DNA from 4 places in the Tumebacillus sp. BK434 genome. Region 1 is predicted to be linked to each of the others. Evidence: riboswitches for the same ligand, from Rfam matches in the RefSeq annotation. Region 1 holds a riboswitch; each other region holds the start of a gene.
The links. Region 1 has a riboswitch for S-adenosylmethionine ahead of EV586_RS11745 (methionine ABC transporter ATP-binding protein). Riboswitches for the same ligand answer to the same signal wherever they lie in the genome.
Positions count from the first base shown of each region.

Region 2: linked by a shared signal. The riboswitch ahead of EV586_RS03040 (trans-sulfuration enzyme family protein) and the one ahead of EV586_RS11745 (methionine ABC transporter ATP-binding protein) in region 1 are both predicted to bind S-adenosylmethionine.
Region 3: linked by a shared signal. The riboswitch ahead of metH (methionine synthase) and the one ahead of EV586_RS11745 (methionine ABC transporter ATP-binding protein) in region 1 are both predicted to bind S-adenosylmethionine.
Region 4: linked by a shared signal. The riboswitch ahead of EV586_RS07490 (bifunctional homocysteine S-methyltransferase/methylenetetrahydrofolate reductase) and the one ahead of EV586_RS11745 (methionine ABC transporter ATP-binding protein) in region 1 are both predicted to bind S-adenosylmethionine.

Region 1 covers NZ_SLXS01000004.1:3,250-6,862, forward strand. The annotation lists gene EV586_RS11740 (YhcN/YlaJ family sporulation lipoprotein) at 36-1,349, opposite strand; SAM riboswitch class I at 1,557-1,677, shown strand; gene EV586_RS11745 (methionine ABC transporter ATP-binding protein) at 1,784-2,812, shown strand; gene EV586_RS11750 (methionine ABC transporter permease) at 2,812-3,489, shown strand; gene EV586_RS11755 (MetQ/NlpA family ABC transporter substrate-binding protein) at 3,529-3,613, shown strand, end outside.
Region 2 covers NZ_SLXS01000001.1:929,067-932,679, forward strand. The annotation lists gene EV586_RS03035 (trans-sulfuration enzyme family protein) at 1-109, opposite strand, end outside; gene EV586_RS03040 (trans-sulfuration enzyme family protein) at 111-1,286, opposite strand; SAM riboswitch class I at 1,377-1,490, opposite strand; gene EV586_RS03045 (MFS transporter) at 1,637-2,923, shown strand; gene comA (phosphosulfolactate synthase) at 3,375-3,613, shown strand, end outside.
Region 3 covers NZ_SLXS01000004.1:216,979-220,591, forward strand. The annotation lists gene metH (methionine synthase) at 1-1,563, opposite strand, end outside; SAM riboswitch class I at 1,657-1,755, opposite strand; gene yunB (sporulation protein YunB) at 1,867-2,646, shown strand; gene EV586_RS12400 (HD domain-containing protein) at 2,781-3,428, shown strand.
Region 4 covers NZ_SLXS01000002.1:709,608-713,220, forward strand. The annotation lists gene EV586_RS07480 (aldehyde dehydrogenase family protein) at 1-886, shown strand, start outside; gene EV586_RS07485 (protein-tyrosine phosphatase family protein) at 890-1,342, shown strand; SAM riboswitch class I at 1,393-1,509, shown strand; gene EV586_RS07490 (bifunctional homocysteine S-methyltransferase/methylenetetrahydrofolate reductase) at 1,632-3,521, shown strand; gene EV586_RS07495 (LLM class flavin-dependent oxidoreductase) at 3,544-3,613, shown strand, end outside.

The DNA of each region.
Region 1 (3,613 bases):
GAAAGACCTCGTCCGAAGACGAGGCCTGATATTGCTTAGCGGTTGGTAACCCCGGATGTGGTGCCGCCGGTGTTGCCCATGGTGCGGCCAGTGGTCGTGCCAGTGGTCGTGCCGGTGTTCGTGTTCGTGCCTGCGCCGAAGCCGGCGGTGCCAGTCGTCGGGAACAGGCGGCGGAACATGTCACCCAGATCGCCGAGTCCGCGCAGCGGATGTCCGGATGCTGCATCGCGGACAAAGGCGTCCATACGGTTGTACAGAGCCGGGTTTGCCGAAACGTAAACCGTGGTGATCGACGGATTGCCTTGTTTGACTGCCGAGATGACACGATCTTTGATGTCGTTGGAGACATCGGTGTTGTTCGCGTAGGTGCCAGTACGATTCATGCCGGCATTATTGTTGGTGCCAATGTTGGTGCCAGTGTTATTGGTGTAGGTGCCAACGCGGTTGTTGCCGGACGTGCCGAACAAGCCGGCGCCGGTGCGTCCTGCACCGCGCGTGCCGTCCGTACCGGTCACGCCGCCATTGCCATAATTGCCATTGCTGTAGGTGCCCATGCCGGTGCCATAGGTGCCAGTCCCATAGGTGCCAACACCGTAGGTGTTTCCGGTGCCGTAGGTGCCAGTCCCATAAGTGCTAGGACCGTAACCGCGGCCGGTGCCGTAGGTGCCCATGCCAGTCCCGATCCCGGTGCCAAACAGGCTGCTGCCGGTCCCGGTGCCGTACGTACCGGTGCCAGTGGTGCCGTAGGTGCCAGTTTGCGGCGTCAGCGGGGTTTGCGGCGTCAGACCGGTCGTACCGAAATCGCGGTCGCTCATCGTGCCGCCGTATTGTGATACGTTGTTGGCACGATTGGTGATCGCATTGCGGTTCGCTTGATGGCCGGCAGTCGGAGGCACATCGCTACGGATGCCGGCGCGGTTGCCGCCGCCAAGGTTGGTGCCTTGGTTGATGCCGACATACGCGACATTGCCGTTCGTCAGCACTTTCGCGTCACGAATGCCCGGGATCGCTTCGACGCGGGCTTCCAGCGAGCGGTCGACCCGCAGGTTGCGATACGCGGTGTCACGACCGGCTTGATCACGGACACCCATGCGGTCCCGCACATCGTTGGTCAGCACGTTCGGACGGCGGTCCGGACCCAGATTGTCACGAACGCCCAGCCGGTCTTGGTCAACACGCGAGTTGCGTACGCCGACACCGCTGTTGTCCATGATACGGCCTGCGCGGTCCGTATTGTAGGTGCCGGTGCGGTTGTTCGCATTGTTGTCAGGTGCCGCATTCGGCGTACAACCAGCGAGCAGGGATGACGACAGCAAAAGTGCGCCTGCGAGTGCAGAAAACTTTTTCAAGATGTCAGCCTCCTCAGCAAGTCAATTTAGCGGTGTTTTACCCGCGAGACTATTGTCACCGATCTGCCAGACCCCTACACTGCGCAAAGATTGGAGAGCTCGTAAAAAAAATGGGTATTGACGCAAAAACGAACAAAATGGTATACTCCATTTCGTAGTCCATCACATCACCAACAATTCCGATCTGATAACTGAATACTTTTCGTGCTTTCATCAAGAGAGGTGGAGGGTCTGGCCCTGTGAAACCCGGCAACCGTCAGTTCGTGTGGCAATGAACTGAAATGGTGCCAATTCCTGCGAAGCGTTCATACGTTTCGGCAGATGAAAGACGCAAGAGTTGATCGCCTTGTGTCCTTCGTTTGCGGAAGGGCATTTTTTATTGCTCAAAAACAGACAAGTGACAAATCATAGAACGAGAAGGAGGGGAGACGCCCATGATCAAACTGCAGAACCTTCGCAAAGACTACTATGTGAAAAAAAGCGCGGTCACCGCACTCAAGCGAATCGACTTGACGATCGCGAAAGGGGAGATCTTCGGCATCATCGGCCACAGCGGTGCAGGCAAATCCACGCTGATTCGCTGCATCAACCTGCTGGAGCGGCCGACCGAAGGCACCGTGGAGATCGACGGCGTCGATTTGACCCGCCTGAACGCACGGGAACTGCAACACGCACGCCAGAGCATCGGCATGATCTTTCAGCATTTTAACCTGCTGTCATCAGCTACAATCTATGAAAATATCGCCTTCCCGCTCCGGCTCGCCAAAAAGCGGCCGGCAGAAATCGACCGCAAAGTAAAAGAACTGCTCGAACTGGTCGGCCTCGGTGAACACGCGAAAAAGTATCCCGCGCAACTCTCCGGCGGCCAAAAACAGCGCGTCGGCATCGCCCGCGCCTTGGCGAACGACCCGAAAGTACTGCTCTGCGACGAAGCGACATCTGCGCTCGACCCGATGACGACCCACTCGATCCTGCGCCTGCTGGCCGACATCAACAAAAAGATCGGCATCACGATCGTTCTGATCACCCACGAGATGGGAGTGATCCAAGAGATCTGCGACCGCGTCGCCGTGATCGATGGCGGTGAAATCGTCGAAGAAGGTCCGGTCGTCGAAGTGTTCCTGCGCCCGCAGCGCCAGATCACCAAAGAGTTCGTCGAGCAAGTCAGCGACTTCGAACTACCGCCAGAACTGCTCAGCCAGCACGTCAGCGGCGCTGTGCCGCGAGGACAGCACCGTATCGTCCAAGTCTCGTTCCTCGGCGATGTGACGTTCCAGCCGATCATGTTTGAAGTGCTGCAGCAGGAATCGGTGCAGTTCAACATCCTGCACGGCACGATCTCGCGGATGAAAGACACCCCGTACGGACGCCTGGTGCTCGAGCTGACCGGCGAACCGGCAGACCTCGACCGGGCTGTCAGCACCATGAAAAACCGCGGGCTTGATGTGGAGGTGATGCAGTGATGGAAAACCTGCTGCTCGAACTGTTTCCAAACGTGTTGTGGCCAGAGATCTGGAAGACGTTTCTCGAAACGCTGTATATGGTGGGCATCGCCACGTTGTTCACCGCCGTGATCGGGCTGCCACTCGGCGTGCTGGTCTTCCTGACCGCACCGGGCCAACTGATGCAAAACCGCCTAGCGTATCAGATCCTGTCCCTCGTGATCAACGTGTTTCGTTCGATCCCGTTCATCATCTTGCTGATCCTGATCATTCCGTTTACGAAGTTCATCGTCGGCACTTCGCTTGGCGTCACCGCCGCGATTCCGCCGCTGGTGATTGGCACCGCGCCGTTCTTCGCCCGACTGGTCGAAACCTCGCTGCGCGAAGTCGACCGCGGCGTGATCGAGATGGCGCAGTCGATGGGCGCTTCGACCTGGCAGATCATCACCCGCGTCCTGCTGCCGGAAGCGCGTCCCGGCATTCTCGCCGGTCTGACGATCACGCTGGTTGCACTCGTCGGCTACTCGGCGATGTCGGGCGCGATCGGAGGCGGCGGACTCGGTGACCTGGCGCTCCGCTACGGCTACCAGCGCTTCCAGATGGATGTGACGGTCGTCGCGACGGTGATCATGATCCTGCTCGTGCAAGTGTTTCAGGTGCTCGGCGACAAACTCGTCTCGCACTTTAGCAGAAAATAAAGAATCCAACAAACTCTTACAAAAAAGGATGACGCTATTATGAAAAAACTGCTCCTTGGCGCAATGACCCTGCTGCTCTCCGCATCCCTCGTGGCATGCGGCACCGATTCCGCAAAAAAAGAGA
Region 2 (3,613 bases), on a different contig from region 1:
ATGTCGAGACCTGATAGATCGGGACCGCCGAGGCGCCGGTCGTCTTGTCGATCTCGTTCCCTGTGTGCAACAGCTGTGTGGCAAACGTCAGCTCTTTGTTTCCGCTCATCTTACACCAAGCTCCCTTTCGCTTCGGCCCATTCCCGCTCGCACGCTGCAAACGCCTGGGCCAGATCTTCAATCAAGTCTTCGTAATGTTCGATCCCGACCGACAGTCGCAAGAGCGAGCTCGTCACGCCCAGTTCGTTGCGCACGTCTTCCGGCACATCGAAATGCGTCTGCCGCGCCGGATAGGTGATCAGAGACTCCACCCCGCCCAGCGATTCGGCGAACGCGATCAGGTTGAGATGGCGCAGGAGCGGTTCGACCAGCTCTTCACTCACCACTTCAAAGGAAAGCATCCCGCCGTATCCGTCAGCCTGCCCGATGTGCACGTCGCGACCGGCGTGGTTTTCCAATCCCGGGAAATACACCGTCTTCACCAGCGGATGCCCGGCCAGCCATTTGGCGAGCACCATCGCATTTTCCTGATGGCGATCCATCCGCAAGGCCAGCGTTTTCATCCCTCTCATCAACAGCCAGGCATCCTGCGGGCCCAAGGTCGCCCCGATCGAATTCTGCAAAAAGTAGATCCGTTCCGCCACTTCCTCCTCACGGGCCACAGCGAGTCCGGCCAGCACGTCGTTATGGCCGCCGAGATACTTGGTCGCGCTGTGCACGACGATGTCGGCGCCGAGCACGAGCGGCCGCTGCAGGTACGGCGTCATGAACGTATTGTCGACGATCGTCAGCAGCCCTTGTTCCCGGGCCCATCCGATGACGCCTTTCAAATCGGTGATCCGCATCGTCGGGTTGGTCGGCGTTTCGATAAAGATCGCCTTGGTGTTCGCTTGCACCTCCGCGGTCACCGCCTGCAGGTCGCGCGTATCGACAAACGTCGTCGTGATGCCTTGGCGCGGCAGGATCTGCTCCAACAGACGATAGGTGCCGCCGTACAGGTCATGTGAGACCAGCAGGTGGTCTCCTTGCCCGAACAGCCCGAGGACGACGGCGATTGCCGCCATGCCCGACCCGTACGCGAAGCCGCGCACGCCGCCTTCCAGCTTGGCGATCGCGTCTTCCAGCGTCTGGCGGGTCGGATTTTTCGTGCGAGTGTAGTCAAAGCCGGTGCTTTCCCCCAGCCGCGGGTGACGGTACGTGGTGGACAAATAGATGGGCGTGGAGATCGCGCCCGTTTTTTCTTCTCGGATGTTGCCAATCTGAGCCAAACAGGTATCGGGATGCACTTGTAAATTCCTCCTCAGTTTGAAAAACTGATGCAAAAAAGACCTCTCTCGGAATCGAGAAAGGCCTTTGGAATCTACAAAGAGCGCTTTCTCTCATCTCTCAGGCTGCAACGCGCAACCTGTTGGAATTGGCACCGTGCACATGAATCGTGTCGGTTGCCGTGGCATCATCGGGCCAGTCCCTCCGCCTACTCTTGATAAGAGAACTATATTTGCATGTTGTTGTTTGATTCCTAATTTAACGTCTCATCGGGAACGCTGTCAAGCATAATTTTGACAGACATACGCCCTTTTTCGCTACGGCAAACTACTCCTGATGCAACCTGCAAGCAGGAGAAAGGACTGACACCATGGCCGCAAAACAACCGAAATCGAAGATTCATCTGCTGCCTTTGTTCGCCTTGGCGACCGTACCGCTGATCATGGTGCTTGGCAATTCGATGCTGATTCCGATTCTGCCGCAGATGCAGGAAGAGATCGGCATTTCGAAGTTCCAGGCGTCTCTGGTCATCACGCTGTTCTCCGTTCCGGCAGGCATCATCATTCCGCTGGCAGGCTTTCTGTCCGACCACTTCAACCGCAAAGTCGTCATCGTCCCCTCCCTGCTGCTCTACGGCGCAGGCGGTGTGGTCGCCGGTGTGGCCGCGTGGCTGATGGACAGCCCGTACGGGGTGATCATGACCGGACGCGTGCTGCAAGGCTTGGGTGCGGCCGGTACAGCGCCGATCGCGATGGCGCTGGCCGGCGACATCTGGAGCGGCGCGTCCCGGTCCAAAGCGCTCGGCATCATCGAAGCCTCGAACGGCCTCGGCAAAGTGCTGTCGCCGATCCTCGGCTCGCTGATCGCGCTCCTGTTCTGGTACGCGGCATTTTTCGCTTTCCCGATCATCTGCATCGCTGCCGCTGCACTGGTCTACTTTTTCGTCAAAGAGCCGAAGAAATCCGGGCAGAAGCAGTCGCTCAAGCAATATGTAAGCGCGCTGAAGAAAACGTTTAAAGCGCAGGGCAAATGGCTGCTCACCGCCTATCTGGCCGGGTCGGTCGCCTTGTTTATCCTGTTTGGCGTGCTGTTTTACATTTCTCAGATCTTGGAGGAGAAATACAAAGTCGCCGACCTCATGCGCGGCCTGATCCTTTCGCTGCCGCTGTTGGCGATGTGCTCGACGTCGCTGATCACCGGCGCGAAGATCAAGAAAAATATGAAGCTGATGAAAGTGCTGATCGTGGCCGGTCTCGGGATGATCGGCGCACCGCTCGCCATCGCAGCGTTTTTCGCCAACAATCCGTACGTCTCGCTCGGGCTGCTCGTCGTCTCCGGCGTCGGCACCGGTCTCGTGCTGCCTTGTCTGAACACGCTGATCACTTCCGCCGTGCAAAAAGAAGAGCGCGGAGCGGTCACCTCGCTGTACGGCAGCGTGCGCTTTCTCGGCGTCGCCGCCGGGCCGCCGATTTTTGGCGCCTTGATGAGCACGCCGAAGCTGATGTTTCTGATCATGGCCGGGCTGGCTGCCTTCTGCGGCGTGCTCGCCTACTTTCTGATCCAGCCCGGCAAAGGCGGTGGCGGCACCAATCCTGAACGGTATCAAAAGATCGAACATGAACGCAAACTCCTGACTCGCATGAAAGCACGGGCGTAACCACACGCCAGTTTCTTATTTTTGTGCTATTATTAAAATGTTACAAATTAAAATCAGGAGGTGCTTTCATGAAGAAAGTTGTTGGTATTGTTTTGCTTGTTGCACTTACTTTCGGTTTTGGTGGTTCCGCTAATTCCGTCGATGATGACGGTTGCTACTGGCAAGGCGATTACCGTGTATGCCTCTAGCCGATGTGCAGAGACCGCTTCTGCGGTCTCTTTTTTTTGCCTCCCGCTGCTCTTGCGCGCTTTGCCCTCTTTCTTCTCGCCGCTCATGATAGGCACAGACCCAATGTTAGGACAACGAAAATGCGACATCGGAAAAACCTTGAGATATCAAGGTTTGTACACTTCTCACCTTCCGAAATTCTTTTTCATACGCTACAGGAGCCTACTCCCCGAAGGATAACCACGATTTATAAGGCTCGGGAAAGAGAAAGGAGTCGGAAGGTATGCAACGTTCATCGTCCGAACGGGCTTGGGATGATATCTTGCGTGATCCGCTGCCTGGTCGACTCGCCAAACCGCGAACGACCAACGGGCTCACCATGTTGATCGATACGGGGCTCGGCTTGAAGGAAACCGATGATCTGGTGGAGCTGGCAGGTCCCTACATCGATTTTGTCAAGTTGGGATTTGGCACTTCCAAACTGTATCCGGCGCATGTACTGCGCGAGAAGATCACCTTGCT
Region 3 (3,613 bases), 210 kb from region 1:
GCCCTCGATCGTCTCGGGAGCGGAGCCGATATACTGCTCATCTCCGGTGCCGCAAGGGAAGACCAGCGGATCGAAGATCAGGTCCTGCGGATGGAGGCCGTATTTGCCGACCAGCAGGTCGTAGGAACGCTTGGCGACTTCCAGTTTGCGCTCGCGAGTCACCGCCATGCCTTGCTCGTCGATGGTGCCGACGACGACGGCAGCGCCGTATTTTTTGATCAGGGGCACGACTTCTGCAAATTTCTGTTCGCCGTCTTCCAGGTTGATCGAGTTCAGAATCGCTTTGCCCTGCGAGTATTTCAGCGCGAGGTCAAACACGGTCGGGTCGGTCGAGTCGATCATCAGCGGTGTTTTGACTTTTTTGGTGACGAAGTTGAGGAAGGCGGTCATGTCCTGATGCTCGTCGCGGTCCGGGTCCTGCAGACAGACGTCGATCACCTGGGCGCCTTTTTTGACTTGGGCGCGGGCGACCTCCGACGCTTCTTCGTATTTGCCTTCGACGATCAGGTTGCGGAACTTGCGGGAACCGAGCACGTTGGTGCGCTCGCCGACGATCAGCGGGCGGTTGTCCGGCTCGATGAACACCGCTTCGATGCCGGAGACGGCCGGCGCATGGTGCTCTTTTTTCAGACGGGGCGCCACATCATGCAGCGCTTCATGGATCGCGCGGATGTGGTCGGGCGTGGTGCCGCAACAGCCGCCGGCGACGTTCAGCCAACCCTGCTCCGCGAAGCCGCGCAGCTTTTTCGCCAAGCCCTGCGGCGTTTCGTGGTAGTGGCCGTCCTCGTCGGGCAGCCCGGCGTTCGGGTAGCAGGAGACTCCGCACTGCGCCAGTTCGGACAAGGAGCGCAGATGGTCGCGCATGAACTCCGGGCCGGTCGCGCAGTTCAGGCCGATCGAGATCGGCTGTAGGTGCTCAAGCGACACGTAAAACGATTCGATGTTCTGCCCGGCTAAGGTCGTGCCCATCGGCTCGATCGTGCCGGAGATCATCACCGGAATCTCTTGCTGCAGGTCTTGGAAGGCTTGGCGGATGCCGATGCTCGCCGCTTTCACGTTCAAGGTGTCTTGGATCGTCTCCAGCAGCAGCACGTCAGCGCCGGCCTGTACGAGGGCGCGGGCCTGGACATAGTAGGTTTCGACCAGTTCGTCAAACGTCACCCCGCCGGTGACGGACAGCGACTTGGTGGTCGGTCCGATCGCGCCGGCGACGTAGCGCGGCCAGTCCGGCGTGGAGTAGCGATCGGCCGCAGCGCGGGCCAGACGCACGGCGGCGAAGTTGATCTCTTCCGTCTTGTGGGCGAGGTCATATTCGGCCAGCACGAGCGCGGTCGCGCCAAAGGTGTTGGTCTCGATGATGTCGGCGCCGGCTGCGAGGTACGCTTCGTGAATCTTCTGAATCACGTCCGGGCGGGTCAGCACGAGGTTCTCGTTGCATCCGTCCAGCTCTTCGCCGCCAAAGTCGGCAGGGGTGAGATTCTCTTGCTGCAGCATCGTCCCCATCGCTCCGTCGAGGATGAGAATTTTGCGGGTCAGTTGGGTCTGTATCGGCACACGGGTCATTGGAATTGACAGCCTCCTTGTGGTCTGCATACAAAAAACCCTCTTCTCGGGCGGTCCAAGAAGAGGGTGAGCGTTCACGTGAATACGGTTCCTCTCTTATCTGCCAAAGCGTATTGCTTTGCTGGAATTAGCACCTGTACACGGTTGCCGAGGCTTCGCAGGGCCAGTTCCCTCCGCCTCTCTGGATAAGAGTTCAAGTCATTCTGTTGTTGGACTGATACTATCACCTTTGAAACGTATGTGTCAATGGATTGTTTGATGTTCGTCCGCATAGAGATGAGAACAGGGAAAGGAGGAAGCTGGATGGCGATGAAGATACGCGGCGCGAAGAAGCCGGTCAATTGGCGCTTGATCTTCTTTGCCTTGCTCGTCCTGTTCGTGTTTGCCATCGCCCAGTCGGTGTATTATGTGGAGAGCAGTCTGCGCCCGACGTTTATCAAAGTGGCGGAGGAGAAGACGCGGCACATCGCGACCGAAGCGATCAACGGTTCGATTGCGGAGCGGATCTCGAGTGAGGCGGACTACAGCAAACTGATCGATCTGAAAACGAGTTCTGCCGGAAAGGTGACGGCCGGCTATTTTAACATGGTCGAAGCGGCCCGCATACAAAATGATGTGACGAAAAGCATCGAAGGCGTTTTACAAAGCCTGCAGGAGAAAAAGATGTACATCCCGCTCGGGCAGGCGGCCGGTTCATCCCTGTTGTCCCAGCTCGGCCCGGACATCCCGGTCGAGATCCAGCCGGTCGGGAACGTGATGTCTGACATCGGCTGGGAATCGCAGGAGCGGGGCATCAACCAGGTGATCCACACGCTGTACCTCGAGATCACGGTGCACACCTCGGTCATCGTGCCGTTCACGACCAAGCCGTCCGAAGTGAAGACGAAAGTGCCGATCGCCTACGTCTTCCTCGTCGGCGACGTGCCGCAGATGGTGTTTAACGCCAAAGGCGAGACGGTCGGACAGACGACATCGAGCAGCCAGATCCCGATGCCGTCGATCCAGTTGCCCAATCTCAATGACAACAAGGATGAAAAAAGCGACGCCGCTTCTGAATCGTCCGCTGCCGGAGCGGAGGAATAGCAGAGCCCGACCAGCGCTGCCAAACGAAAGACGCTGCGAGACATGTAAGGCGCGGAAGAAGATGGTAAGATAGTGGGAGAGGCAGGGACGGATCGTTTCGTGGCTGACCCTTTGAGAAGCAGGAGGACAGAGCAATGGATCAGGCTAACATCATCGCAGCAGCTGAGCAATTTGTGAAGGACGAACTGGGCGGGGACAGCTCGGGGCATGATTACTGGCACATCTACCGCGTGTGGCAGACGGCGAAGAAAATCGGGGTGGAAGAAGGCGCAGACCTGCTGGTCGTCGAGCTGGCGGCGTTGCTGCATGACATCGCCGACGAGAAGCTCGTCGCAAGCGAAGCGGAAGGACTGGCGAAAGTGCGCAGCTGGCTGGTGGAACAGGGCGTGGCAGAAGCCACGGTCGAGCACGTGATGGAGATCATCTCGACGATGTCGTTCAAAGGCGGCGGCAAGACCGGCATGCGCACGCTGGAAGGCGCCGTCGTGCAGGACGCCGACCGCCTCGATGCGATCGGCGCGGTCGGGATCGCCCGCGTGTTCGCCTATTCGGGAGCAAAAGGGCAGCTGTCGCACGACCCGCACCTTCCGCCGCGCACCGACATGACGGCCGAGGAGTATCGCAAAGGCAAGTCGACGGCGATCAACCATTTCTATGAAAAGCTGCTCAAGCTGAAAGACTTGATGAACACCGCGTACGGCAAGCAGATGGCGGAAGGGCGCCATGCTGTGATGGAAGCGTTTTTGGAACAATTTTACGCGGAGTGGGAAGGCAAAAAGTGAGCAAGGACGCGCACTCTGAATAGTGTAGGAGTGAGAGATGTAACAGAGGTCACAGATATACCTTCCCACCTCCCCTATACTAAGGGTAAAATAATAACAATGTGCAGCGCATCGCATGAGCGGAAAATCTTCCGCCTATACTAGATGCGTATGCACTCAACTCAATTTGGAAGAACGAATGGAGG
Region 4 (3,613 bases), on a different contig from region 1:
AAAATTGATCCAGGAAGCAGGCTTCCCGCCGGGCGTCGTCAACGTCATCCCGGGCTTCGGCGAAACGGCGGGCAAAGCGCTGGCGACCCACCGCGACGTCGACAAAGTGGCGTTTACCGGCTCGACCGAAGTCGGCAAGCTGATCATGGGCTACGCGGCCGACAACCTGAAGCGCGTCTCGCTGGAGCTCGGCGGCAAGAGCCCGAACATCGTGTTCCCGGATGCTGATTTCTCCCGCGCCGTGCCGGGCGCGATGCAGGCGATCTTCTTCAACCAAGGCCAGGTCTGCTCGGCAGGTTCCCGCCTGTACATTCACAAGAGCGTCTATGACAACGCCTTGTCCGACATGGTCTCCTACGCCGACAAAAAGGTGCGTCAAGGCCACGGCCTCGACCCGAAGACGACGATGGGGCCGCTGGTGACCGGCGAGCAGCTTAACCGCGTCACTTCCTACATCGAAAAAGGCATCGAGCAGGGGGCAAAAGTGGCTACGGGCGGCACGCGAGCCGACGGCGACCTTGCGAACGGCTATTTTGTCCGGCCGACCGTGTTTTACGACGTGCAGGACGAGATGACGATCGCGCAGGAAGAGATCTTCGGGCCGGTCGTGGCGGCGATGCCGTTCGACGACATCGACGATGTGATCAAGCGGGCCAACCTGTCCGCCTACGGGCTCGCTGCCGGCGTCTGGACGCAGAGCATGAACACCGCGTTCAACGTCGCGCACAAGTTAAAAGCCGGCTCCGTCTGGATCAACTGCTACAACATGTTCGACGCTGCATCGCCGTTCGGCGGCTTCAAACAGTCGGGCATCGGGCGCGAGATGGGCGAATACGCGCTGGAGAACTACACGCAGATCAAGAGCATCTGGCTGAACTACAACTAAGCGATGCAGATTGCGGAGTTCATTCCGGGACGACTGTACGGTGGCACGCAAATCGACGGGGAAGGGTGGCGCCGGCTGGCGCAGCTAGGCGTCACCGCGATCCTCAACGTGCGGGAACGGGAGGAGGACGTGCCGGGCAGCTATCCATACCCGCTGGCCGTCTATCAATTCCCGCTCGAAAACAAAAGCAGCCCGCCGCTGCAGGAGCTGGTGCAGGCGGTCGAGACGGTCGTGTCGTGGCTTGCGGAGGGCAGAATCGTCTATGTCCACGACGTGGCGGGCAAAAACAGGCTTGGATTCCTGCTCACGGCGATCCTGATGCGCCTGTACCGGCTGCCGTGGCGCACAGCGCTGGAAAAAGCGAGAGAACAGCGCCCCGTGCTGGCTCCACGCAGCCAGTTTCAACTCATCCTCGAACGGTATGAACGCTTTCTGCAGATTCGCGGGCAGTATTGACAGGTTGGGGAAACTGGTGATATTCTAACCACAATCACATAGTAAGCAAGCTCTTATCCAGAGAGGTGGAGGGACTGGCCCTTTGAAGCCTCGGCAACCGGTAGCAACTAGCTGCGATTAGGTGCCAATTCCAGCAAGACCGCATAAGGCGGCTTGGCAGATAAGAGAGGTTCGCAGTTTTTCTATGCGTATTCACGCCTCTTCTACATGCTAAGAAGAGGCGTTTTTTGTTATATTTGGACTTTATTCCGTTATCGAAGCACTACGACAGAGAGAAGGAGGATGCAAGGTGAGCAGTCGGCATGAATTGTTTCGGCAAAAGCTGGGCAGCGACGTGCTGATCGGCGACGGCGCGATGGCGACGTGGCTGTATCAGCAGGGTCATGCAGCAGGCTCTTCGACGGAGGAGTTGTGTTTGAAGAATCAAGAGTGGGTGCGGGAAGCTCACATGGCGTATTTGCACGCCGGGGCGCAGGTGATCGAAACCAACTCCTACGCGGCGAACCGCGAAGCGCTGGCCCGCTACGGCTTGGAACGCAAGACGACGCGGATCAACCGGGCGGCCGTGCAGATCGCGCGCCAGGCGGTCGAGCTCGCCGAAGCGGAGGCGTTTGTCGTCGGCAGCATCGGTTCGATCGCAGCGGCCCGCGTGATGACGGCGAACGTGGAAGAGTTCCGCGACACGTTTGAGGAACAGGCGGTGGCGTTGCTTCACGAAGGCGTGGACGGCCTCGTGCTGGAGACCTTCTTTGATCTGGAAGAGCTGCTGCTGGCGCTCGACGTGGTGCGTCCGCTCGTCGCTTCGTCCGGCGTGCCGATTATCGCCCAATGCTCCCTGCTCGACGTCGAGCGCACGCGGGACGGCTACCTGCTCAGCGATGCTTATCATAAATTGCAAGAGGCGGGCGCCGACATGGTCGGCTTGAACTGCCGCCTCGGCCCGGCGGAGATCCTGCGGGCGCTGGAGCGGGCGGTCGTGCCGGAAGGGCTCGGCTTGTCGGCGTTCCCGAACGCCGGCCGCCCGGCGATCGTCGACGGAGAGTTTGCATATAAGCCGAATTATCAGTATTTTGGAGATAGTGCGGTCAAGCTCTGGGAGCAAGGCGTCTCGCTGATCGGCGGCTGCTGCGGCACGACGCCGGAGCACATTCAGGCGATCGCAGGTGCCGTGTCCGGCATGAAGCGCCTGCCGCGCGTCAATCCGGAAAATGCGCCGCGCATCGAGGTGTTCGAGCGCGAAGTGGTGCGCTTCCAGCAGAGCGAAATGCCGACGATCATCGACCTCGTTGAGAAGCGCCACACGGTGATCGTCGAGTTCGACTCGCCGCGCGACCTCGATGTGGAGCGCTACGTCGAAGGCTCCCACGAGCTGTACAAGGCGGGGGCGGACGCGATCACCATCGCCGACAACTCGCTGGCGACGACGCGGATGAGCAACATGGCGCTCGGCTCGATCATCAAGCGGGAGCTCGGCATCGAGCCGGTCGTGCATGTCGCCTGCCGCGACCGCAACCTGATCGGCCAGCAGTCGCACCTGATGGGGCTGCATGCGCTCGGCATCAACCAGATCCTCGTCATCACCGGTGACCCGGCGCGCGTCGGCGATCTGCCGGGGGCGAGCACCGTGTTCGACATGAGTTCGTTCGATCTGATCCGCATGGTCAAACAACTCAACCAGGGCGTCGCCTTCTCCGGCCGGCCGATGAAAAATCAAGCCCGCTTCGTCTGCGGCGCAGCGTTCAATCCGCACGTGCGCAACCTCGAAGCGGCGGTGGCGCGCCTCGAGCGCAAGGTCGAAGCGGGCGCCGACTACATCATGACCCAGCCGGTGTACGATCTGGAGACGATGCTGGCGATCAAAGAAGCAACGGCGCACATCAAAGTCCCGATCTTCATCGGCATCATGCCGCTGACTTCGACGCGCAACGCCGAATTTCTGCACAACGAGGTGCCGGGCATCAAGATCTCGCAAAAGTCCCGCGAGCGGATCAAGCGCTTCGAAGGCGCGGCCGCCCGAGCGGAAGGCGTCGAGATGTGCAAAGAGCTGCTCGATGAAGCGGTCAAACACTATAACGGCATCTATTTGATCACGCCGTTCAACTATTTCGAAATGACGGTCGAACTGACCAAACATGTCCGCGCGATCACCCAGGTGACCGGCCGGGCAAGCACTTTCTAAGCGATCTGGGGAGATGAACAGAATGAAATTTGGATTTTGGCTGCCGATCTTCGGCGGGTGGCTGCGCAATGTGGAGAACGAAAACATGCCGT